Haloarchaeobius amylolyticus: one gene and its partner. The protein of the gene in region 1 binds, or shares a complex with, the protein of each later gene. Links are inferred from orthologs where the notes say so. Each region holds a gene or a part of one and is shown on either strand. Other genes may lie near its edges.

Evidence for each region.
Region 2: the proteins of dph2 (region 1) and NOV86_RS13050 are in contact, whole or in part, in a crystal structure (PDB 6Q2D), measured with the Methanobrevibacter smithii proteins. The link is inferred for Haloarchaeobius amylolyticus from one-to-one orthologs. Residues at the interface, in WP_011954460.1 of Methanobrevibacter smithii: Met1, Met3, Tyr4, Pro28, Glu29, Gly30, Leu31, Met33, Phe58, His80, Thr124, Gln126, Ser179, Gly180, Asn181, Phe182, His183, Leu185, Tyr201, Asn202, Phe211, Ile215, Arg291, Asp295, Asp296, Gln298, Met299; in WP_011954157.1 of Methanobrevibacter smithii: Pro482, Asn483, Lys484, His485, Tyr553, Asp555, Glu556, Glu559, Leu560, Leu591, His592, Glu593, Asp594, Ala595, Val596, His597, Arg598, Gly599, Pro600.

What each region holds. Positions count from the first base shown.
Region 1 is NZ_JANHDH010000002.1:975,156-981,054, reverse strand. Bases 1,848-4,839 are described here. They hold dph2 (diphthamide biosynthesis enzyme Dph2), read right to left. Parts: upstream 3,867-4,839; coding sequence 2,829-3,866; downstream 1,848-2,828. Other genes in these bases: NOV86_RS17415 (helix-turn-helix domain-containing protein), read left to right, coding at 4,677-4,839; NOV86_RS17420 (DNA-binding transcriptional response regulator), read right to left, coding at 4,000-4,503; NOV86_RS17430 (hypothetical protein), read left to right, coding at 1,848-2,804. In the rest of the region: imidazole glycerol phosphate synthase subunit HisF, read left to right, coding at 1-479; NOV86_RS17440 (spore germination YkwD domain-containing protein), read left to right, coding at 567-1,346; NOV86_RS17435 (DNA-directed RNA polymerase subunit L), read right to left, coding at 1,419-1,703; more of NOV86_RS17430, read left to right, coding at 1,806-1,847; more of NOV86_RS17415, read left to right, coding at 4,840-5,402; NOV86_RS17410 (YlbF/YmcA family competence regulator), read left to right, coding at 5,483-5,881. UniProt on the Methanocaldococcus jannaschii protein: Catalyzes the first step of diphthamide biosynthesis, i.e. the transfer of the 3-amino-3-carboxypropyl group from S-adenosyl-L-methionine (SAM) to the C2 position of the imidazole ring of the target histidine residue in translation elongation factor 2 (EF-2).
Region 2 is NZ_JANHDH010000002.1:124,816-130,678, reverse strand. The notes cover bases 1,902-4,857. They hold NOV86_RS13050 (elongation factor EF-2), read right to left. Parts: upstream 4,495-4,857; coding sequence 2,308-4,494; downstream 1,902-2,307. Other genes in these bases: NOV86_RS13045 (DUF5781 family protein), read left to right, coding at 4,714-4,857; NOV86_RS13055 (hypothetical protein), read right to left, coding at 1,902-2,186. In the rest of the region: NOV86_RS13070 (homoserine dehydrogenase), read right to left, coding at 1-946; NOV86_RS13065 (amino acid-binding protein), read right to left, coding at 943-1,476; NOV86_RS13060 (hypothetical protein), read left to right, coding at 1,616-1,834; more of NOV86_RS13055, read right to left, coding at 1,857-1,901; more of NOV86_RS13045, read left to right, coding at 4,858-5,466; NOV86_RS13040 (serpin family protein), read left to right, coding at 5,545-5,863. UniProt on the Methanocaldococcus jannaschii protein: Catalyzes the GTP-dependent ribosomal translocation step during translation elongation.

The DNA of each region.
Region 1 (5,899 bases):
TCGAGAACCCGGACCTCATCAACGAGGGCGCCCGCGCCTTCGGCAACCAGTGCATCGTCATCTCGGTCGACGCCCGTCGCCGGTACGACGACGACGGCGAGTACTACGCCACGGTCGACGGCGAGTCCTGCTGGTTCGAGTGCACCGTCAAGGGCGGGCGCGAGGGCACCGGCCGCGACGTCATCGAGTGGGCACAGGAGGCCGAGGAACGCGGCGCCGGCGAGCTGTTCGTCAACTCCATCGACACCGACGGCACCAAGGACGGCTACGACATCCCGCTGACGAAGGCGGTCTGTGACGCGGTCGACACGCCCGTCATCGCCTCCTCCGGCTGTGGCGGCCCCGAGCACGCCCGCGAGGTGTTCGAGGACGCCGGCGCGGACGCCGCCCTCGCCGCCTCCATCTTCCACTTCGACGAGTACTCCATCCGCGAGGTCAAGGAGTACCTCGACGACCACGGCGTCCCGGTCCGGCTCTGACCCGGCAACCACGGGCCCGTTCTCGGCCGTTTCTCGTCCCGTCGAACGGCAGGTATTTCCACGTGACACCGTACTGTAGGCTAGAGAATGGGCTGGGAGTGCGACAACTGCGGGACGGTCTCGACGACACCGCCCTGCGACGAGTGCGGGCACGAACACGGCGAGTACACCGGCTTCGTCTGGGTCTGTACCGAGTGCGGCAAGCAGTCGACCCGGAACAACCCGCCCTGTGTCCGCTGTGGCAACATGGGCCTCGAGAAGCGCAAACCGGACTACGAGGACGTCGAGTCCGAAGCCGCCGGGGTCGGGTGGCTCACCGTCGCCAGGCCCTTCGCCCCCCTCATCGCGGTCATGTTGCTCGTCGCTGCACTCTTCGCCACGGGGGTCGTCCCGTTCCCCCTCGGCGACCAGACCCCGACCGTCGAGAACGTCCCGGGGAACGCGACGACCGCGAACGGCATCGACCTCGCGGCGGTCGAGACGAACGTCCACCGGCAGGTGAACGACTTCCGGGCCGAACAGGGCGAGAGCGACCTCGCGGAGGACGAGACGCTGGCCGCGATGACGACGTTCGCCAACCAGCAACGCGTCGCCGAGGACTACGAGGGCGGGCAGGTCCGCGGCGGCCTGGGCGAGTTCTCGCCGGGCTGTGAGCCGCGAGGGTACTTCTTCGGCTCCGTCGACGGCACCGACGGGTCACGCATCGGCGACTACGAGACCACCCAGGAACTGGCCGACAGCGTCGCCCAGTCGCTGCTCACCGGCTCCCAGTCCAGACAGACGGTCCTCGACGCGAACACGACCTACGCCGTCGACGTGCACGTCGCGCCCGACGGCCGCATCTACGTGGCCCACCTGTTCTGCTGAGGCTCCCGTCGACCCTGACCGAATGCGTCGCTCACTGTCGAGACGGCCGAGACGAGGAGACTGGTCGAAGAATCAGGCCGCGTTCTCGAACGCGGTGCGGAACGCGTCGGTCTTCTCCTGCACGCGCTTTGCGGCGGTCTCCAGCGCGTCGAGCGGGGCGGTCCCCTCGTACGTCTTGACGGTGAGGATGGGCTCTGTCTGCCCACCGGACTGCTCGGGGTTCATGTCGTAGGTCGCGGCACTGACGCCCTCCGTCTCCAGGAGCGCACCCTTGAGGACGTTCATGAACGTGTGGTCCTCCCCAGCGATCTCGACGTGGAGTTCCTGCTCGAGGTTCTCCGTGACGGTGAGTTCCATGTGTCCTCGTGGTCGGTGGCGGCGTTTACAGGTTTCGGAACGTGTGTGGCGCCTGGTGCACGCGGCAGAAAGCATTTACAATCGTTCGGACACGTCCAACGTGTGAAACGACGTGCCCTCCTCTCCACGCTCGCCGTCGGCCTCGCCGGCTGTGCGAGCACCCTCCCCGGCTCCAGCACGGAGTCGCAGACCACGACCAGCCCGCCCACCAGCCACACCGACACGCACACGACGACCCACCCGACCACCGGCGACCAGACCACCGCGCTGGAGCCAGCCGATATCGGTGTCCCCGCCTCCGAGACCGACTGCCCGGTCCACGGCGAGGAGAACACGAGCCGCGTCGTCTGCTGGCCCGCGATGGCCGACTCGCCGCTCGTCCTCTCGGCGTCCGGGGACAGCCTCTCGCTCCCGACCGGCGACCTCGCGTTCACCCTGCGGAACGACACCGAGACGACATTCACCACGAACTTCTACGACTGGCGGGTCAGGAAACGGGTCGACGGCGAGTGGTACAGTGTCGCGCCACGACGCATCCCGGTCCCGGCGATGATGGTCGACCCCGCCCAGTCCCACACCTGGACCCTGACCGTCGACAACGCGGACACCAGCGCCCTCGCGTTCACCGAGGGGACCGCGGACGTGACCGTCGGCGGCCTCGGCGGTGGCGAGTACGCCTTCACCGCCGGCGGCTGGTTCGAGTCGACCGACCACGAGCACCAGACCGCCCTCGCGGCGCGGTTCAGCATCGAGGGACCCGCGGTCGAACTGGAGCCATCCGAGAAGGTCACGGGGACCACGCGCGACGGCGACGTGGTCACGGTCGACCGCGACCTCGAATCCGGTTACAACGGCCGGACGTGCGAGTACCGCGTCACCCGGGTCGAGAGCGCGGCCGACCCGTACGAGTTCATCACCGAGCAGGTACTCCGGATGCGGAACCTCCGAGATGCCCTCGCGTTCTTCGAATCCGGCGTCGAGACGGTCCGGTTCGTCGAGGAGAACGGCGCCTACCCGCCCTTCGGCATCGACGAGGCGCGCCACGTCGCGTACGACGGGCAGACCTACGAGATAACGTCGGAAGAACTGGAATCCGAGTAGGAGAGAGAAGCGCGTTTCAGCCGGTCACCACGTCCCGTGGAAGGTGTCGAACGCGAGGTCCTCCAGCGGTTCCTCGCCGATGGCGATCCTGTACTCCTGGGGCGTGAGCATCGGCTTGTGGAACTGCGGCCCGTCGTCGGTCGTGATACGCGGACAGCCCGTGTTCACGAAGGCGTCCATGTCGAAGTTGCGCAGCCTGTCGGGGGTGACCTCGTCCATCGTGATGAGGTAGGCGTTCTCGTTGTTGTCGACGATCTCCTCGGCGATCTCCCAGCGCCCCTGGCCGATCTTCGTACAGAAGATGACGCCGAACTTCTCGGCGTCCATCGCCTTGTGGACCGAGGCGTAGCGCTGCTTCATGAACTTCTCCGTGTCGGCCACGGTGAGGACGTTGTTGACGGGGTCGGCGATGACGACCGTCTTGTCGGGGTGCTCCATCGCGAGTCCGAGGGGGTGGAACTTCCCGCCGCCGACGTAGAGGATCTGGTCGGCGTCGATGTCCGCGGAGGCGTAGTTGCACCCGAGCACCTGCCCCTCGTGGGTGAGGCGGTCGTCGCCCTTGCGGGTGTGGACGTCGAAGCCCTGCTCCGTGAGCCACTCTTTCATCTCGCCGAAGCGGTTCATGTGCTGGGCGGTCGTGACGAGGCCCACGTCGCCCTCCTCGAGTTCCTCCTCGACGGCGCGCTCCATGATGGGGCGGACCTCGACGTTGGAGAACAGCGGCACGTAGATGATCTTGTCCGACTCCTTCATGGGGGAGTGGCCGAAGTGGACGAACACGTCGGTGCGGCGCATGAGGAAGGTGTCGAGGTCGCACGCGCCGTAGCAGGGCTGGCCGGAGATGAGGACGGTCACGTCCTCGGGCAGCAGTTCGCGGAGGTCGTCGGCGACCTTCGGGCCGCGGCGTTTCAGGCCCTCCGGGAACTGGAGGCCCACCTTGGTCGCGTCGCGCTCCTCGACCGCCTCGATGATGCGCTCGAGCTCGTAGTCCCACTCGCGGTCGTGCTTGAGGGACATGCCTGTGTTCCTGAGGTCTCCCTCGGAGAACGACTCGTTGCTCATTAGCATCGCATAACTGGGGCGGACGGTTAACTTCCGCGGTTCGGGAACGGCCGGTCTGTGGCCTATGTGCCCTGTTGTCGGGGAGAACGGTCCGGAGGCGTCCTGTCGAGTGCTGTGCGACCCTGCGGCGACGCTACGACGGGTCGATGGTGCGGAAGACCGCCTCGTAGTCCGCCGGCTCGAACCCGTCCTGGAGGTCGCGGGTCTCCGACCGGAGCCGGGAGAGTCGGCCGTGGTTGCCGGTCGCCCGGCGCGCGGCCGCCAGCAGCGCGTCGAGCCGGTCGACGTAGGTCGCCCGGGTCACGAGGCGCTCGACCACCTGCCGGAGTTCGGCCTCCCGGACCGGCGAGGACAGGCGCGCGTCGTAGGGGAGGTCGTAGCTCGCCGAGGAGGCGAGCGAGACCACCGCGCATTCGCGGCCGTGGCGGCCGACCATCCGGACGAGTTCGTCGTGGGTCGCCCGGCCGACACCGCCCGCGACGAGCACGACCGCTGCCCGTTTTGCGGTCGCGAGCGCCTCGTCGAGGATGCCCGTGGCGACCACGTCGTAGTCGCCGTCCTCGAGCCACGCCGAACAGCGCTGTCGGATCAGTTCGTCGTCTGCGACGACCAGTACCATCGGGGTGCGCTCGACCATCGTAGTTTCCACGACGGCCCGAACGTATATCAAGTGGTGAGCCCGTTCATGAATCGTTCAGACCGTTCAAAATAGCGCGAAACAGGTGGACTCCGGAGATTCCTCCGCTCGCCGGTCCAGCGTCCGGCGGGCGGTCGACGGCTTTTATCGCACTGGCCGTGCAGTACCCACTGATGACTGGGCAGGACGACGCGACGGACGAGGCCGAGGTCCTCCGACTCACGCTGAAGGTCGCACACCCGGACTGCTGGTCGCTCCAGGTGACCGACCGGCACGACGGCGGCCTCATCAACCACGGGGCCTTCCCGCTCGCCGAGGGGAACATCAGGGGGCTGTTCACCGCGTTCGGGGACACCCGCGCGCAGGTGAACGACCTGGTCGAGGCGACGCGGGCCTCCGCCCTCACCGAGTCGGTGGTCGAACTCTCCAGCGGGCTGCAGACCCACGCCGAGGGGTTCGACCCCGGGAACGCGACCCAGGACATCTTCGTGGAGTACTCCGAGGAGGACAGCATCGAGCCGGCGCTCACCTCGGCCGGCTTCATCCACGAGGGGCCGGTCCGCATCTACGACGGGTACGAGTACTGGCCCGTGGTCGCCCAGTGCGACCGCGCCGACCTCGAGGAAAGACTGGCGACCGTCCGCGACCGCATGGACGCGACCATCGAGGTCCAGCACATCTCCTCGGGGCGGTCGCACTCCGGCGGGTCGACCCAGTACCTGCGCCTGCTCTCCCAGCGCCAGCGGGAGGTGTTCGAACTCGCTCGCCGGGAGGGCTACTACCAGTGGCCCCGCGAGGTGTCCCTGCAGGACCTCGCGGACGAACTCGACATCTCGAAGACGACGTTCACCGAGCACCTCCGCAAGGCCGAGGCGAAGTTGCTGAACGACATCCGGTGACGCCGGGCGTCGAACCGACGGATTCCTGCCGGGAATCTGCTTCCAACACGTTGAAACCCATCGGCTCCCAAGCCGCGTCCATGAGCATCGAAACGAGCGGGGACGCAGCCGAGGAGACGAACACGGTCGACGAGCGCGCCCGCGAACTCGGTGAGGCCATCCGCAACCTGCCCGAGTTCGAGCGGTTCCAGGAGGCCCAGGAGGCCGTCGAGCAGTCCGAGGAGGCCCAGGAGAAGATCGACGAGTTCGAGCAGGTCCGCCAGGAGTTCATGCTGGCGCGCCAGACCGGCCAGGCCTCCCAGGAGGACCTCCAGCACCTCCAGGAGACCCAGCAGGAACTGCACGACATCCCCGTGATGGAGGAGTACCTCGACGCCCAGAACCGCCTCGACGTGAAGCTCGAGCAGGTCAACGACACGCTCTCCGAGGTCATCGGGCTCGACTTCGCCGACGAGGCCTCCGGCTGCTGCAACGACTGAACCAGAGGCAAGCGCTGG
Region 2 (5,863 bases), 850 kb from region 1 along the record:
ACTCGAGGCGCGCGACGTCCGCCAGCACCGCACTCGCGGTGGGGTCGCCACCGGCCCCGCGACCGCGCAGCGCGAGCGTGCCCGCGTGGTCGGTCTCCAGCTGGACGATGTTCTCCGTCCCGGTCACCGCGAGCGGACTGTCGGTCGGGACGAGTCGCGGGCCGACCCGGATGCCCGTCGGGGTCGCCTCGCCGACGAGACGGACGGTGCGCCCGTCGGACTGCGCGAGCTGGAGTGCACTCGGCGGGATGTCGACGATGCCGTCGACGTCCGCGTCCTCGAGGGTGTACTCCGTCTCGCCGCCGGCGAGCACGTTCGAGAGGATGACGCACTTGAGGGCGGCGTCGGTCCCCTCGACGTCGAAGGCGGGGTCGGCCTCGGCGACGCCGAGGTCCTGTGCCTCCGCGAGGACGTGCTCGTAGTCGAGCCCCTCGGCGGCCATCCGCGAGAGGATGAAGTTCGCCGTCCCGTTCAGGACGCCGCGGACCGCGGTCACCTGTGAAGGGCCGTAGTCCGCGATGGTGCCGAGCACCGGGATGGCGCCGGCGACGGTCGCCTCGAACAGCACCTCGCCCTCGCTCGCGGCCGCGAGGTCCATCACGTCGCCGTAGCGCTCGGCCACCGGGCCCTTGTTCGCCAGCACGACGTGCCGGTCGCGCTCCAGCGCGGTCCGGACGTGCGAGAAGCCGGGCTCGGCGTCGCCGAGTGTGGTCGGCGTCGCCTCGACGAGGACGTCGTACTCGCCGTCGAGCACCACCTCGGGGTCGGCCCCGCCGACGTAGCCACGCGCCGACTTCCGCGAGAGCACCGCGTCCACGTCGATGCCGTCGGGGTTCGTCACGCCGGAACTCGAGTCCGCCAGACCGGTCACGGTGTGGCCGTGCTCGCCCGCGAGGCGCGCGACCGAGCGTCCGACCGCGCCCGCACCGAGGACGGCGACCTTCATGCGTCTCCCTCCACGAGCGGTTCGACGACACGCAGCTCCTTCTTCTCGGCGACCTCGCGGACCACCGCGAGCGCCTCCTCGGTCTGGCCCGGCTCGACCGCGAGCTGTGCCCGCGCGCTCGAGACGTCGTCCGTCCCGGCCGGCGCGTCCAGCGCGAAGTCGATGACCGAGGCCCCACTGCACTCCTCGATGGTCTCCAGCGTGTCCGAGAGGTCCGTCTCGACGAGATGCCCGACGAGCAGCACGCTCACCTGCTCGGTGTACTGGTCGGCCCCGGCCTGCGTCACCGTGACGCCGGCGTCGCGCAGGCCCTGGACCACGTCCTCGAAGCGGCTCGGCGAGCACTCCAGGTCGACCTCGACCGGGATGTTCCCCCGCGGTGTCAGGTTCCCGCGCTCGTGGAATATCGAGAGCAGGTTCCCTCCGTTGTCCGCGATGGGACGGAGCGCGCGCAACAGCTCGCCCGGCTCGTCGACGAGTTCCAGCCGGACTGTGTACGCTCGCCGCGTCTCGGAGACGTCAGTCGCCATCGAAATCACCCGCGAAGAACACGGCGCGTCGTCGGTCCATACGTAGGTCTGACCTTCCTGAGCGATATAAGCCTTCAGCCACTCGCAAAACTCTCCTCACCTTCGGTGACTTCTTGTCTCGTCGGCCGAAGCCTCCCGTATGTCCATCGCACGACAGCTGTTCGACGTCGTGGTCGCCGGCGTCCTCGCGTTCGTCATCCTGCTCGTCGGGAGCGTCCTCGCCCCGGAACTCGCCCAGACCCTCGCCATCATCGTCGCCTGTGGCTTCTACTTCTCGCGCTACCCGTGGGGGTCACAGGACGGCTCCGCGATAAACGACCGCATCGACGACCTGTACGACAGCTACCTGCCGTTCTGATCCTCGGAGAATCGAAGACTGCTCACTCCCGGTACGTCTCGGCCAGCTGTGCGAGGTGCGCCGTGACGGCCTCCCGTGCCTCTCTCTGGCCGGGACAGGACGCGTCGGGACACCACTCCGCGACGACCGGCTCGGGGTCGTCCGGCCGCAGCGCGACCGCGCGCACGACCACGGTGCGCTCTGCGAGGTCGACCACCTCCCGGCGCAACTCCTCGCGCTCGCCCGCCGGTATCGACTCGTCCGGGTGCTCCTCTTCTGACCCGCCACCGGCGGTGATGGGCGGCGAGACGACCGTGGTGTGGACACCGACCGGGACGAGCCGACGACCACAGTGTTGGCAACCTGCGGGCACGTTACGTTCCGTATGTATCGCGGTATAGAATAAACGTTCCTGATAGCGTATCTTACAGTCACCTTCGCCGACAGACCCGCGGCTGGGCGGTCGCGAGAACGGGAGAGAAAGGAGAACCGGGTTACAGGTAGTCGGCGCCCTCGGGCAGCTCGAGCTTCATGCCCTTGCGCTCGCGGATCTCCATGATCTTCTCCTCCTGGAGACTGTCGGACATGAACTCGAAGCCGGCGTTCTCCGTGTTCCACGACGCACGACCCTCGGTCGCGCTGCGGATGTCGGAGGAGAAGCCGATCATCTCGTCGACGGGCGCGATGCCCTCGACGACCATGAGGTCACCCTCCTGGTACATGTCGTCGACGCGGCCACGGCGACCCTGGATCTCGCCGGAGGCGGCGCCCATGTGCTCGTTCGGCACGTCGATGCGGACGTCCTGCATCGGCTCCATCAGCGCGACACCCGAGTGGATGAGCGCGCGGTGGACGGCCTCCCGGACTGCCGGGATGACCTGGGCCGGGCCACGGTGGATGGTGTCCTCGTGGAGGCGGGCGTCCTTCAGGCGCAGCATCGCGCCCTGGACGGGCTCGGCGGCCAGCGGGCCGTCCTCGAGGGCCTCCTCGAGCCCCTCGATGACGAGTTCCATCGTCTCGTTGAGGTGCTGGATACCCTTCGTGTCGTCGATGAGGAGGTTCGTCCCGAAGATGTGCTCGACGTTCTGGGACGTGTCCTTGTCCATGCCGGCCTCCTGGAAGGCCTCACGGCGCTCCAGTTCGGGCATGTCCATCGAGACCTCACCCATGCGGATGGTCTCGACGATGTCCTCGCTGAGCGGTTCGAGGGTCATGTAGAACCGGTTGTGGCGGTTCGGGGAGATGCCCTCGACCTCGCCGGTCTCCGCGCGCGGCGCCTCGCGGTAGACGACGATGGGCTCACCGGTGATGACCGGGATGCCCTGGTTGCGCTCGATGCGCTGGGTGATGACCTCGAGGTGGAGCTCGCCCTGCCCGGAGATGAGGTGCTCGCCCGTGTCCTCGTTGATGGTGATCTGGATCGTCGGGTCCTCCTTGGACACCTGACGGAGCGTCTCGATGAGCTTCGGCAGGTCGTCCATGTTCTTCGCCTCGACGGACTTCGTGATGACCGGCTCGGAGATGTGTTCGATGGACTCGAACGGGGTCATCTCCAGCGAGGAGACGGTGGAGCCGGCGATGGCGTCCTTCAGACCCGTGACCGCGGCGATGTTCCCCGCGGGGACGTGGTCCACTTCCTCGCGCTCGCCACCCATGAACAGTCCGACGGACTGCAGGCGGTTCGTGCCGGCGGTGCCGGACACGTGGAGGTCCTGACCCTTCTCCATGGTGCCGGAGAAGACGCGACCGGTCGCGACCTCGCCAGCGTGGGGGTCCATGTGGATGTCGGTACACATGAAGACGACCTCGCCGTCGTCGTCGACGAGACGCATCTGCTCTGCGATCTCGGACTCGTCGTCACCGCGCCAGATGCGCGGGATACGGCGGGGCTGGGCCTCGATGGGGTCCGGGAAGTGCTCGACGACCATGTCGAGCACGACGTTCGAGAGCGGCGTCTTCTCGTGGAGCTCCTTGCGCTTGTCCGCGCGCTCGAGCTCGATGATGTCGCCGAAGTCCATGCCGGTGCGCTGCATGGAGTTCACCGAGACACCCCACATGTACAGGGCGGACCCGAACGCGACGGTGCCGTCCTGGACGGAGACCGTCCAGTCGTCGACGTCGTCCATGTCCTCGGTCATGCCGGCGATGAGTTCGTTGACGTCGCCGATGACCTTCTGGAGACGCTTTTGCATCTCCTCGGGACCCTCCTGCAGCTCGGAGATGAGGCGGTCGACCTTGTTGATGAACAGGGCCGGCTTCACACCCTCGCGGAGTGCCTGACGGACGACAGTCTCGGTCTGGGGCATGGCGCCCTCGACCGCGTCCACGACGACGAGCGCGCCGTCGACGGCACGCATCGCACGGGTCACGTCGCCACCGAAGTCGACGTGGCCCGGCGTGTCGATGAGGTTGATGAGGTGGTTGTCGCCGTCTACCTCGTGGGTCATCGACACGTTCGCCGCGTCGATGGTGATCCCACGTTCCTGCTCGTCCTCCTCCGTGTCCATCATGAGCTTGGTCGCCTCACCTTCGTCGGCGATCATGCCCGTCCCGGCGAGCAGGTTGTCTGTCAGTGTCGTCTTACCGTGGTCGACGTGCGCGGCGATGGCGATGTTCCGGATCTGCTCCGGCTTGTCCATCAGCCGTTCGCACTGTTCGACGATCTTCTTTCGTCTACCCATTGGTGTTGCGTACCGACGAAGGCGGTAAAAGTATGCTGTTTTCGATTCGCCGTGACACCGTGAGACGCCCGTTTTCGGGGCCCTCAGAACGACTTGGTGAGTCAATGGTACGCACAGTACTCCCCGGTTGACCGCCGAATCTCGACCCGGTACCCACTATCGGCAACGGTTCACGTAGCCGGAACCCTCATGACGCCCGAACGCTTGAGAGAGTATAGCATGGAGGTTCGCGTACAGGGTTCCGGGCCCACGGCTCCCTTCTTGAGCGCCCGGGACCTCTTCGAGACCGAGGCCGACGTCGAGTTGCCGATCCGCGTCCACGTCAGGGAGGACCCCGACGAGCGGACCTGGACAGGCCACTACGACGACCACCACGTCCTCAACATCTCGCGACGGGCCGCGACGAGCGTGATGGCCCGCGAACTCACCATCCACGAGTTCGCGCACATGGTGCGCTACGAGGAGGAACACCCCTCGCACGTCCAGTCGACCGACGAGGCCCTCTTCCTGGGCCTCGCGGGCAACAGCGTCGAGCGCCGCAAGGTCGCACACTGCTACCAGATCGCCAACCACATGAAGGACATCTACGCCGACGACATCACGATGCGGGTGTCCCCGCCGGAGAAGCTCGTCTCCTTCCTCGAATCGAGCCTCGCCGCGGCGGTCGCCGACCAGCCGAGCCCGCCACGGGCCGGGCTCATGCCCATCCAGCCGGGTGCCGACCCGGACATCACGGCGGTCAACGCGGCCTTCGCGCTCGCGCTGGTGGAACGCCACGACCTCGTCGACGACGACCACCCGATGTACGAACTCGCACGCGTGGCCGCGAGCGACGCGCCGGACGTGAGCGTCGAGCGATTCAAGCGCCACTTCGCAACGCTGGCCGACGACCCGAGCGAGAGCGGGTACCGGAAGGCCCTGGTCGACGTGACCCGGGAGTATGCGCTCGGCCGACAGCAGGCCGCAGACTGAGCGCCGTGCTCTCGCCAGGTTCAAATCGCTCTTTTACGTAAGCGCGCCGAGATAAGCTCGGAGCACCTCTGTACCGGCATGAACACCTGGAACCGCAGAGAGGTGCTCGCCCTGGCGGGCGCGCTCTCCATCCCGGCCCTGGCCGGCTGTCTCGGGAGCCTCGGCAACGGTGGCTCGACCGTGACGCCCGGCCTGCTCGCCTCCGACCTCGCCCGCGACACCGACCCGGCCGTCGACACGGACACGCTCCGCGAGCAGGTCCGTGCCAACACCGCGTTCGCCCTGGACCTGCACCACAACCGCGTGGCCGCGAAGCCGGGCGAGAACCTGTTCGTCTCGCCGCTCTCCATCTCGCTCGCGATGGCGATGGTGTGGGCGGGTGCCCGCGGCGACACCG